DNA from 2 places in the Faecalibacterium sp. IP-1-18 genome. Region 1 is predicted to be linked to the other one. Evidence: predicted binding sites of a transcription regulator. Region 1 holds the regulator's gene; the other holds the start of a gene.

The links. Region 1 encodes Rex, which represses fermentation and respiration genes when NADH is low (regulators of the CRP and FNR family bind a similar motif). Its sites were predicted from a motif close to ATTGTTAANNNNTTAACAAT; they were not measured.
Region 2: a site for Rex is predicted at 2,596-2,615, ahead of coaD (pantetheine-phosphate adenylyltransferase). Genes of this name have one in related genera too.

Annotation. Positions count from the first base shown of each region.
Region 1 covers NZ_CP094472.1:585,455-590,444, reverse strand. Annotated here, with positions in the region: gene MTP43_RS02825 (ABC transporter substrate-binding protein) at 1-897, opposite strand, end outside; gene MTP43_RS02820 (thymidine kinase) at 1,486-2,091, opposite strand; gene MTP43_RS02815 (redox-sensing transcriptional repressor Rex) at 2,096-2,737, opposite strand; gene MTP43_RS02810 (ClpP family protease) at 2,992-3,675, shown strand; gene MTP43_RS02805 (DNA translocase FtsK) at 3,929-4,990, shown strand, end outside.
Region 2 covers NZ_CP094472.1:1,468,273-1,473,262, forward strand. Annotated here, with positions in the region: gene MTP43_RS06990 (AI-2E family transporter) at 1-892, opposite strand, end outside; gene MTP43_RS06995 (butyryl-CoA:acetate CoA-transferase) at 941-2,287, opposite strand; gene coaD (pantetheine-phosphate adenylyltransferase) at 2,790-3,329, shown strand; gene MTP43_RS07005 (acetyl-CoA C-acetyltransferase) at 3,371-4,588, shown strand; gene MTP43_RS07010 (enoyl-CoA hydratase-related protein) at 4,712-4,990, shown strand, end outside.

The sequences.
Region 1 (4,990 bases):
GATGCCTGCGATCTTACCGGTGATCCACTCGTTGGACTGGTGGGTAGCGGTATCGGAGTTTGCAGAGTAGTAGGTCTTCAGGTTCATCATGACGTGGTTGTCCACCAGGCTCTTGATGAAGGCCAGACCCTCAGCGATCTCGTCCTCGGTGTAGTTCAGGGTGGAGGTAACGGGATCTGCCCAGTCCTTGCCGTACTTGGACTCGAGGTAGAACACCATCAGGATCATACGGTCGTATGCGCCCAGGTGCATGGGGTAGTAATCGTCGCCCAGCTTCTCCTGGAAAGCCTTACCGGCAGCCATCAGATCGTCCAGAGACTTGGGGACCTCGGTGATGCCAGCCTTATTAAAGGTGGTCATGTTCCAGTAGAAGATACGGCCGGTCATGGAGACGGGCACGCACTGCTGGCTGTTGGCCACATAGCAAGCGTCCATAGCAGCGGAATCCCACTGGGTCAGGTCGATGAACTTGGAGGTGGTGTTCAGATCCACGAACTTGCTGCCGTCGGCAGAGTAGTTGTACAGCCAGTTCCAGTTCACCTGGCAGACATCCTGAGCGTTGCCTGCGATGAAGGCAGCAGCCATCTTCTCTTCCCAGCCGGACCATGCGGCGAAGGTGGGCTCCACGGTGATGTTGGAGTGCTCAGCCTGGAAAGCCTCCAGAGCGCTCTGGTAAGCAGCGTGACGGCTGTCGCCGCCCCACCAGCTGATGCTCAGGTTGACGGGGCCGTCAGACAGGGCCAGGCTCTCGTCTGCGGAAGCAGCGGGGGCCTGAGAAGCAGCGGAAGAAGCGGTGGAAGAAGCAGCGGGCTTGCTGCCGCAGGCAGCCAGCAGACCTGCAGCACCGACAGCGCCGGTAGCCATCAGGAAGTTACGACGAGAAATTGCCTTGCTCATTTTTGTTCTCCTCCTAATAGAAAACATCTTCATGTAGGGGGCCTGCACATGCCCCCTTGTATACAATTATGATAACAAAAGCCACTGAAAAAAGAAAGATGCAAATTACAGTGATACGGGATAAAAACGTACAAATATTGCCCTTGTTTTCGCGTGCAATTCGACGTCCTTGCCGAAATGAATAAACTTGCGCTGAAAAACTGTGCAACTTGTATACTTCAATGACTTGCATAAAAATCTGGGATGCAACAAGGGCAGAACAGGAAAAATCTCAATAATTCCTGTTACATTTACCGTTCCGCCTGTAATTTTTTGTGCTCTGCCGTCCCCCGTCGCTCTCTTCTTCTCCCATTCCCTCTCCCCTCCGTCGAGTAACTGCCCGGTCCGAACTGATATATCAATAGTGCAAAAAACGTGCGAATTCCGCCCGGTTGATATATCAGTTCCTCTCGCAAAATGCAACAAATTGATATATCAGTCTGTATACAGCCTGTTGGAGACTCTGGCGGGGAACCCCTTCCGCAAATCACGCAAAAAAGCCGCTGCACCCGGCGCGGTACAGCGGCTTGTATACAACATAAAAGTATCTCAGTTTTTCCTTGCAGCGTAAAACGCCCGCCGTGCCTTGAAGTAGCACTGGGGGCACATGCTGACATACTGCACATCGTTTTCAAGGTCGATGGCTACCTGCTCGCCCTCAAAGACGAACCGTCCGTTCACCTTGCGGCAGTTGCAGATGGCCTTGCGCCCGCAGGTGCAGATGGTCTTCATCTCCTCGATGGTGTGCGCCAGCTCCAGCAGACGGGTAGAACCCGGGAAGCCCTTGAGGGAAAAATCTGCCCGCAGACCGTAGCAGATCACCGGGATGTTCAGATCTACCGTGATCATGAACAGCTGCTCGGCCTGCTCCGGGGTAAAGAACTGGCTCTCGTCGCACAGCACACAGGCCAGCGGCCCGGAAGCAGCGTTTGCCGCCTGCACAGCTTCGAACACGTCCAGCTCCGGCGGGATCAGCAGGTCTGCCTTGCGGCGCACGCCCAGACGGCTCACCAGTTCTCCGCCGCCCTTAGTATCCACCTGCGGCTTCAAAATGAGCACCTTCATGCCCTGCTCTTCGTAGTTGTGTGCCACCTGCATCAGCGCCGTGCTCTTGCCGCTGTTCATGGCACCGTAGCGGAAATACAATTTTGCCATGCCGTCACTCCTGATTGCGCAGACGGTAGCCCAAGCTCATCAGGCTGTCGCCCAGATGGACGTTTTCCACCACCACATTGGGGTACGACACCGACAGGTCATAGTGGGAGAAGTTCCAGAAGCCCTCGATGCCCAGATCCACCAGCCGTCCGCTGACCTGCTGTGCACCATCACGGGGTACACAGAGCACCGCCACCTTGGGCTTGTTTTCCTCGCAAAAGGCCTCCAGCTCGTCAATGTGCCGGATGCGGATACCGCTGATCTCCTTGCCTACCTCGTTCTCGGCCACGTCAAAGGCCGCGATCAGCTTGTAGCCGTTGGTGTCGGTGGTGATAAAGCGGCTCACAGCCTTGCCCAGGCGGCCGCAGCCGATCAGAATGGTGGGCAGACGGTCGCCGTTGCCGAACAGCAGACTTTCCAGAATGGAAAGCAGGTTCTCCACCGAGTAGCCGATGCCCTGCCGTCCGTTCACGTCACCGATGCAGTTAAAGTCCTGCCGCACCTGCGAGGCGGTGGTGCCCATCTGAGAGGCCAGCTCCCGGGAGGAGATGCTGGTAATGCCATCGGCCTGCAAGGAGCGCAGATACCGGTAATATTTGGGGAGACGCTTGATCACAGGGATCGATGCTTTCTGGGGGGTGTTCATAGCAAAATTCTCCTTTCTGCCCAACGCGCTGCAGCTTCTGCCGCCATGCAAGGGGCTTCTTTGCGCGCAGAGAGATGTTCCGTTTTATCCTGTTATATTATTTAAAGTATACAGCATGAAAGGCGAATGTCAAATACCTATTTGTAAAAAAGCAAAAAATTCACAAAGTTTTTTGTATTCGCTCTCCTGCATACTTCCCCGGCAGCCGGGGGATACTGACCCCACAAAGACCCTGCTACGGAAGGAGAACGCGCATGGATACGGCAAAAGACACCCCCGCAGAGCAGCACCGGATGGAAAAAGAGGATATTGAGGATCTGGGCACGGTCACCCTGAGCCGGGGCGGTCATGTCATCCACTGCCTGACCGTCATCGGCCAGATCGAAGGGCACACCGAAGCGCCGCAGGGGCAAAAGACCACCAAGTACGAGCACGTCATCCCCCAGCTGGTGGCGGTGCAGGAGGACCCCCGCATCGAGGGGCTGCTGGTGCTGCTGAACACGGTGGGCGGCGATGTGGAGGCCGGCCTTGCGCTGGCAGAACTGATCGCCAGCATCTCCAAGCCCAGCGCCACGCTGGTGCTGGGCGGCGGGCACTCCATCGGCATCCCGCTGGCGGTCAGCGCGCGGCACAGCTTCATCGTCCCCACCGCCACCATGACGGTGCACCCGGTGCGGCACTCCGGGCTGATCTTAGGCGTCCCGCAGACCATGCACTGCTTTGAGCAGATGCAGCAGCGCATCACCGGCTTTGTGGCCGCCCACAGCGGCATGCCGGAAAAGCGCTACACCCAGCTGATGCTCCACACCGGGGAACTGGTCATGGACATGGGCACGGTGCTGGACGGACGCCGTGCCGTAAAGGAAAAGCTCATCGACGAGCTGGGCGGTCTTTCGGACGCGCTGGCGTGGCTGTACGGGGAGATCGAACGGGGGTAAGGCCTTGCGTCTCCCCGCCGGACGATTTGAACTGCGCTCCGCGTTCGCTTTGCGCAGGAACAGCGGAAAAATTATTTTTTATTTCGCGTTTGTCGCGCTTTGCGGAGCGCTCCAAACGCCTTTTCACGAGAGGGGCTGGGTTCGTTCCATTTTCCTCAAGAAAAACAACATTATGGTTTGCCATTTTTGCCCTTGCGTGGTACAATAATAGAATCAATTATTGTGTCTATGGGAAGTTGGGGAACAGAGTAGAATGGCAACGAAAAAACGAAAATCAACGAAACGGCGTACTGCTGCCCGCCGTAAAAAGGCAGAGCAGCGGCTTCCGGCAGGGCTTGGCACCCTGTTCGGCGGCCTGCTGCTGATGGTGCTGGCCTTTGTGCGGGGCGATTCCGTATGGCGGGTGCTCCATGATGTGCTGTTCGGGCTGTTCGGCTGCGGCAGCTTTGTGCTGGGTGCAGCCGTGTGCTGTCTGGCCGTTTTGTACACCCGGGGCGAGGAGCTGCTGTCCCGCATCCTCAAGCTGGTGCTGGGGCTTATCTTTGTCTGCGGCACGGTCATCGTGTTTTCCGATATCCAGCCGCAGGGGCTGTCGGCGCTGCAAATGCTTTCCGCCTGCTACGCCAACGGCGTCAATGCATGGCTCTCCGGCGGCGCAATGGGCTTTGTGTTGGGCGGCGTGCTGCTTTTGCTGTGCGGACGTCCGGCAGCAAATCTCATCATGGTCGTGCTCTTGCTGTGCGGCAGCCTGTACATTTTTGATATCACCCCCGCCGAGGTCTGGGTCTGGCTGTGTGCCGTCACCGGCGGTATCCACGCCCGCGGCGCTGCCTTTGCAGAGCAGCGCTCTGCCCGCCGCGCCGAGCGCGCCGCCATCCGGCAGGCAGAGCGGGAGATCGACGAGGAATACGACGAAATCGAGGACGAGCCGCTGGACGAGGAGGACGAGCCTGCCGGGCTGCATCTAGGGGTGCCGGACTGGATGTCCGGTGTGCTGCGCTGGGGACACAAGGTAACGCAGGAGATGGAGGCAGACGCTGCGGACACCGAAGCTGCGCCCGCCGCCCCTGCCCAGCCGGAGCCTGCCGCGCCGCCCATCACCCCGGTGCGGGTCAGCGTTGCCCATCCCCGCGCCGCCTTTGATGTAGACCTTGGCCCCGACCACACCGCCCTCTCCGAGGGCGGCAGCGAGCCCATTGAGCCGCTGATCGTCGGGCCGGGCGGCACCTTCGGGCAGGACCCGCTGCGCCCTGCATCCAAGCCCACGCCGCCGCCCATCGTGGCAGACCCGGTAGTCGCCTCTGCGGCAGATTTC
Region 2 (4,990 bases), 880 kb from region 1:
TGGCACCGATAAAGGGGCCGAAGAAGGGGATCACGTTGGTCACACCGATGATCACCGACACCAGCAGCGCACTGGGGAACTTGAAGATCAGGCAGCCGATATAGCACAGCACGCCGATGATGGCAGAGTCCATGATCTTGCCGTTGATGAAGCCGCCGAACATCCGGTCTGCGTACTTCACTTCCTCGGTAATCAGCTGCGCCCAGCGGGGGCGGACGATGCTGTGCAACACCAGCTTGCCCTGCTGCACGAACCGCTTGCGGCTGGCCAGCATATACACCGCCACGATGATGCCGATGATCAGGTTCTTGGCCACCGTCACCACGTTCAGCACACCAATGGCTGCGCCGCTCAGGATGTTCTGCATGGAGGGCAGCAGGGTGTTCTTGAGCCATGTGTTCCATGTGTCCAGATTGGTGTTCAGAGCAGCGTAGGCTGAATTGAGCAGCTCCGTGATCTGTTCGTTCTTTTCAATAAACTCCAGATGGTTTGCCCAGTTCATGAACTTTGTAATGTTGGCCTGCGCGGTGTAGTACAGGGTAGTCACGCTGGTGATCAGCTGCGGCACGATCATCATGACCAGTGCATACACCAGCAAAAGCCCGAACAGGATGGTAAGCGCCACGGACAGCGCGTTGATCAGACCGTTCATCTTTTCCGGGATGAACCGGCGCAGAAAGCTCTCGATGCTGTTGCACACCGGCTTGAGCAGGTAGGCAATGACGGCACCGTAGATAAAGGGCATCAGGATGCCGGTCAGGGTAGAGATGGCCGAGCCAAAGCCGTCAAAGCGGTAAATAAGGAAAAAGAAGATGATGCTCAGTGCAATGGCACCAAACCCTGCGAGCATCCCATAGAGATACGGTTTGATGTGCGGCTTTTTGTCCATCATGACAAACTCCATTCCTGCTGCGGGCAGCGGGAATACCCACAGCGCTTATTAAATTTTGTTGCTTCTGCGCCAGATGTGCAGCTTTTCAGCCTCGCGGATCAGCTCCTCACGGAAGTCCGGGTGTGCCACGCTGATCAGAGCCTCGGCCTTTTCCCAAGAGGTCAAGCCCTTCAGGTTCACGCAGCCATACTCGGTGCACAGATAGTGCACGTTGGCGCGGGTGTCGGTAACGATGCTGCCATTCTCCAGCGTGGGACGGATGCGGCTTTCCAGCTGGCCGGTCTTTTTATTAAAGAAGGTGGAGGACAGGCAGATAAAGCTCTTGCCGCCCTTGGAAAGGTATGCGCCCAGCACGAAGTCCAGCTGACCGCCTGCGCCGGAAATGTGCTTCACACCGGCGCTTTCGGCATTCACCTGACCAAACAGGTCGATATCCACGGCATTGTTGATGGAAATAAAGTTGTCCAGTGCGGAAATGCTGCGGATGTCGTTAGTGTAGTCCACCGGGGCAGACATACACTCCGGGTTATCGTTCAGGTAATCGTACATCTTCTGGGTGCCGGCACCAAAGGCGTAGACCTGACGGCCCTTGTCCAGCTGCTTGCGGCTGCCGTTGATCTTGCCGGCCTTGGCAATATCCACAAAGGCATCCACATACATTTCGGTGTGCACGCCCAGATCCTTCAGATCACTCTGTGCAATCAGCCCGCCGATGGCATTGGGCATACCGCCGATGCCCAGCTGCAGGCAGGCACCGTTGGGGATCTGCGGCACAATGAGGTTGGCTACCTTCAGGTCCACCTCGGTAGCGGCACCGGCAGCTGCCATCTGGCCGATGGGGGGATTTGCGCCCTCCACGATGCCGCTTACCTGAGAAACGTGTACGCAGTTCTCCATGCCGCCAAGGCAGCGCGGCATATTGGTGTTGACCTCCACGATGATCTTCTTGGCCTTTTCGCACACAGCACCCAGATGCGAAGCGCTGGGACCGAAGTTGAAGTAGCCATGCTCGTCCATGGGGGTCACCTGAAATACTGCCACATCCACGGGGTCATTGCTCTCGCGGTAGTAGCGGGGCAGCTCAGAGTAGCGGATGGGGGAGTAGAAGGAGAAGCCCTGCGCAATGGCCTTGCGCTCAATGCCGCCCATGTGCCAGCTGTTCCAGGTCATGTGGGCAGCGGGGTCGTCGATCTGGAAGATCTCCGGCACCCACATCAGGATGCCGCCCCGGAAGTTGACTCCTTCCAACTCCGGCAGGCGTTTTGCCAGCTCGGCGTCCACGGCCACAGGGGTGTTCACAGCCCAGCCGTAATCCACCCAGTCGCCGCTTTTGACCAGAGCGGCAGCCTGCGCAGCAGTCATAAGCTTCTGTGCGTACAGTTCCTTGCAATCCATTATAAACCATCCTCTCTTAAAATACATAAAAGAATTGTAAACAATTCTGTGCGGACAAATGATGCAGCCGTTTTACGCCTGTTTTGCGGAATGCACACCGTTTTGCCACATCTGTATGGTAACCTTATAAACAAGGCAGCAGTGTGTGCTCCGCTCTGCGCAGAACAGCTCAACTTAGTTATAACATTAACAAAGTGTAGAATCAATAGTTTTGGCTAAAAAACAGCCAGTATAGCAGAATGAACAGTTTTCTTAGCTTTATGTGGGGATTGTTTGGTACGCAAAAAACAAAAAAGTTGAGAAAAAGACTTGATAAAATTTTGACGATGTGCTTTACTAATAGCGTGGGAAGCAACTGCGGAGCAGTGCGGGATGATTCGTTTAAAATTTAACGATAAAACGCACCGCAGCAGTTTCAGGTTGCACCCAAGGCTGGAAAGTGCTATCATGGCAGAACCACATCGCGCTTAGTAATTACAGCGCACAAGGAGGACACTGACCGATGGCAACAGCAGTTTATCCCGGGTCGTTCGATCCGGTCACCAAGGGACACCTTGATATCATCAAACGCGCAGCAAAGATCAACGACCACCTCATTGTGGCGGTGCTGATCAACAGCGCCAAGCATCCGCTGTTCACAGTGGAAGAGCGGGTGGCTATGCTACAGGAATGCTGCAAGAACATCCCCAACGTGACCGTGGAAAGTTTCGACGGCCTGACCGTGGAGTTCGCAAAAAAGCGTCACGCATCCGTAATGGTGCGCGGGCTGCGGGCAGTAACGGACTTTGAAAACGAGATCCAGCTTGCGCAGACCAACCACGCACTGATGCCCGGCATCGAGACCATGTTCCTTGCCACCAGCATCAAATGGAGTTATCTTTCCTCCACCATCGTAAAGGAAGCGGCGTACTACGGCAGTGACATCAGCAAGTTCGTCACACCCAATGTGGAAAAAGCCGTCAGCGAAAAATACGCACAGCTCCGGGAGAGGGAAAAATCTGATACCGCAAAAATGCCGCAGGGCGTTTTGATAAATGGGTAACCGATAAGTAACACACATACACAATTCAGGAGGCTATTCACATGAAAAAGATCGTTATCGCATCTGCATGCCGCACCGCTATCGGCAAGTTCGGTGGCACTCTGGCCAACGTTCCCGCTGTTGAGCTGGGCTCCATCGTTATCAAGGAAGCTCTGAACCGTGCAAACGTCAAGCCCGAGCAGGTCGATCATGTTTACATGGGCTGCGTCATTCAGGCTGGTCTGGGCCAGAACGTCGCTCGTCAGGCTGCCCTGAAGGCTGGTCTGCCCATCGAGACCCCCGCCGTCACCGTCAACGTGGTCTGCGGCTCTGGTCTGAACTGCGTGAACATGGCTGCTCAGATGATCGAGGCAGGCGATGCTGATATCGTTGTTGCAGGCGGCATGGAGAACATGGACATGGCTCCCTTCGCACTGCAGAAGGCTCGCTATGGCTACCGCATGGGCGCTCCCATGGGCAAGAGCGAGATCGTGGATACCATGGTCAACGATGCACTGTGGGATGCCTGCGGCTTCAACAAGCACATGGGCATGACCGCTGAGAACGTTTGCACCAACGAGACCTACCAGAAGAAGTACGGCTACAGCCCCATCACCCGCGAGATGCTGGACGAGTTCTCATACAACAGCCAGCTGAAGGCTGACAAGGCCATCAAGGACGGCGCCTTCAAGGACGAGATCGTTCCTGTTGTCATCAAGGGCAAGAAGGGCGACACCGTGTTCGATACCGATGAGGGCCCCCGTCTGAGCGCTCCCGAGGTTCTGGCAAAGCTGAAGCCCGCCTTCACCAAAGACGGCATCGTCACCGCTGGTAACTCTTCCGCCATCAACGACGGCGCTGCTGCTCTGGTCGTCATGAGCGAGGAGAAGGCTAAGGAGCTGGGCGTGAAGCCTCTGGCAACCTGGGTCGCCGGTGCTCTGGCAGGCGTTGAGCCCGAGGTCATGGGTCTGGGCCCCATCGCTGCTACCAAGAAGGTCATGGCCAAGACCGGCATGACCGTTGCTGATATGGATCTGGTCGAGGCCAACGAGGCATTCGCAGCACAGTCCATCGCTGTCGGCGAGGCTCTGGGCTTTGATAAGGACAAGCTGAACGTCAACGGCGGCGCAATCGCTCTGGGTCACCCGGTCGGCGCTTCCGGCGCTCGTATTCTGGTCACCCTGCTGTACGCTATGAAGCACCGTGGCGCTCACAAGGGTCTGGCTACCCTGTGCATCGGCGGCGGCATGGGCTGCGCTACCATCGTTGAGATGGACTAAGCACTCTTTCTCTGAATCCTGACTGAACCACAGACCCGGAGCGCCGGAGGGAACCGGAGAGCTCTCCCGCGTTCCGGGGGCTGTTTTGAAAAAACTGAACTGTATGAAATGGAGGTTTTCACAATGGCATTTGTAAAAACCGAGGTGCAGGGCGCTGTTGAGATCATTACCATCGACCGTCCCAAGGCACTGAACGCCCTGAACCCCGAGGTTCTGGCTGACCTGAAGGCTGCTTTTGAGGCAGTCGATCAGGAGACTGTCCGCTGCATCGTTCTGACCGGCGAAGGCGACAAGAGCTTCGTTGCTGGTGCTGATATCGGTTCTATGAGCACCATGACTAAGGCAGAAGGCGAGGCCTTCGGCAAGCTGGGCAATGATGTGTTCCTGATGATCGAGCATTTC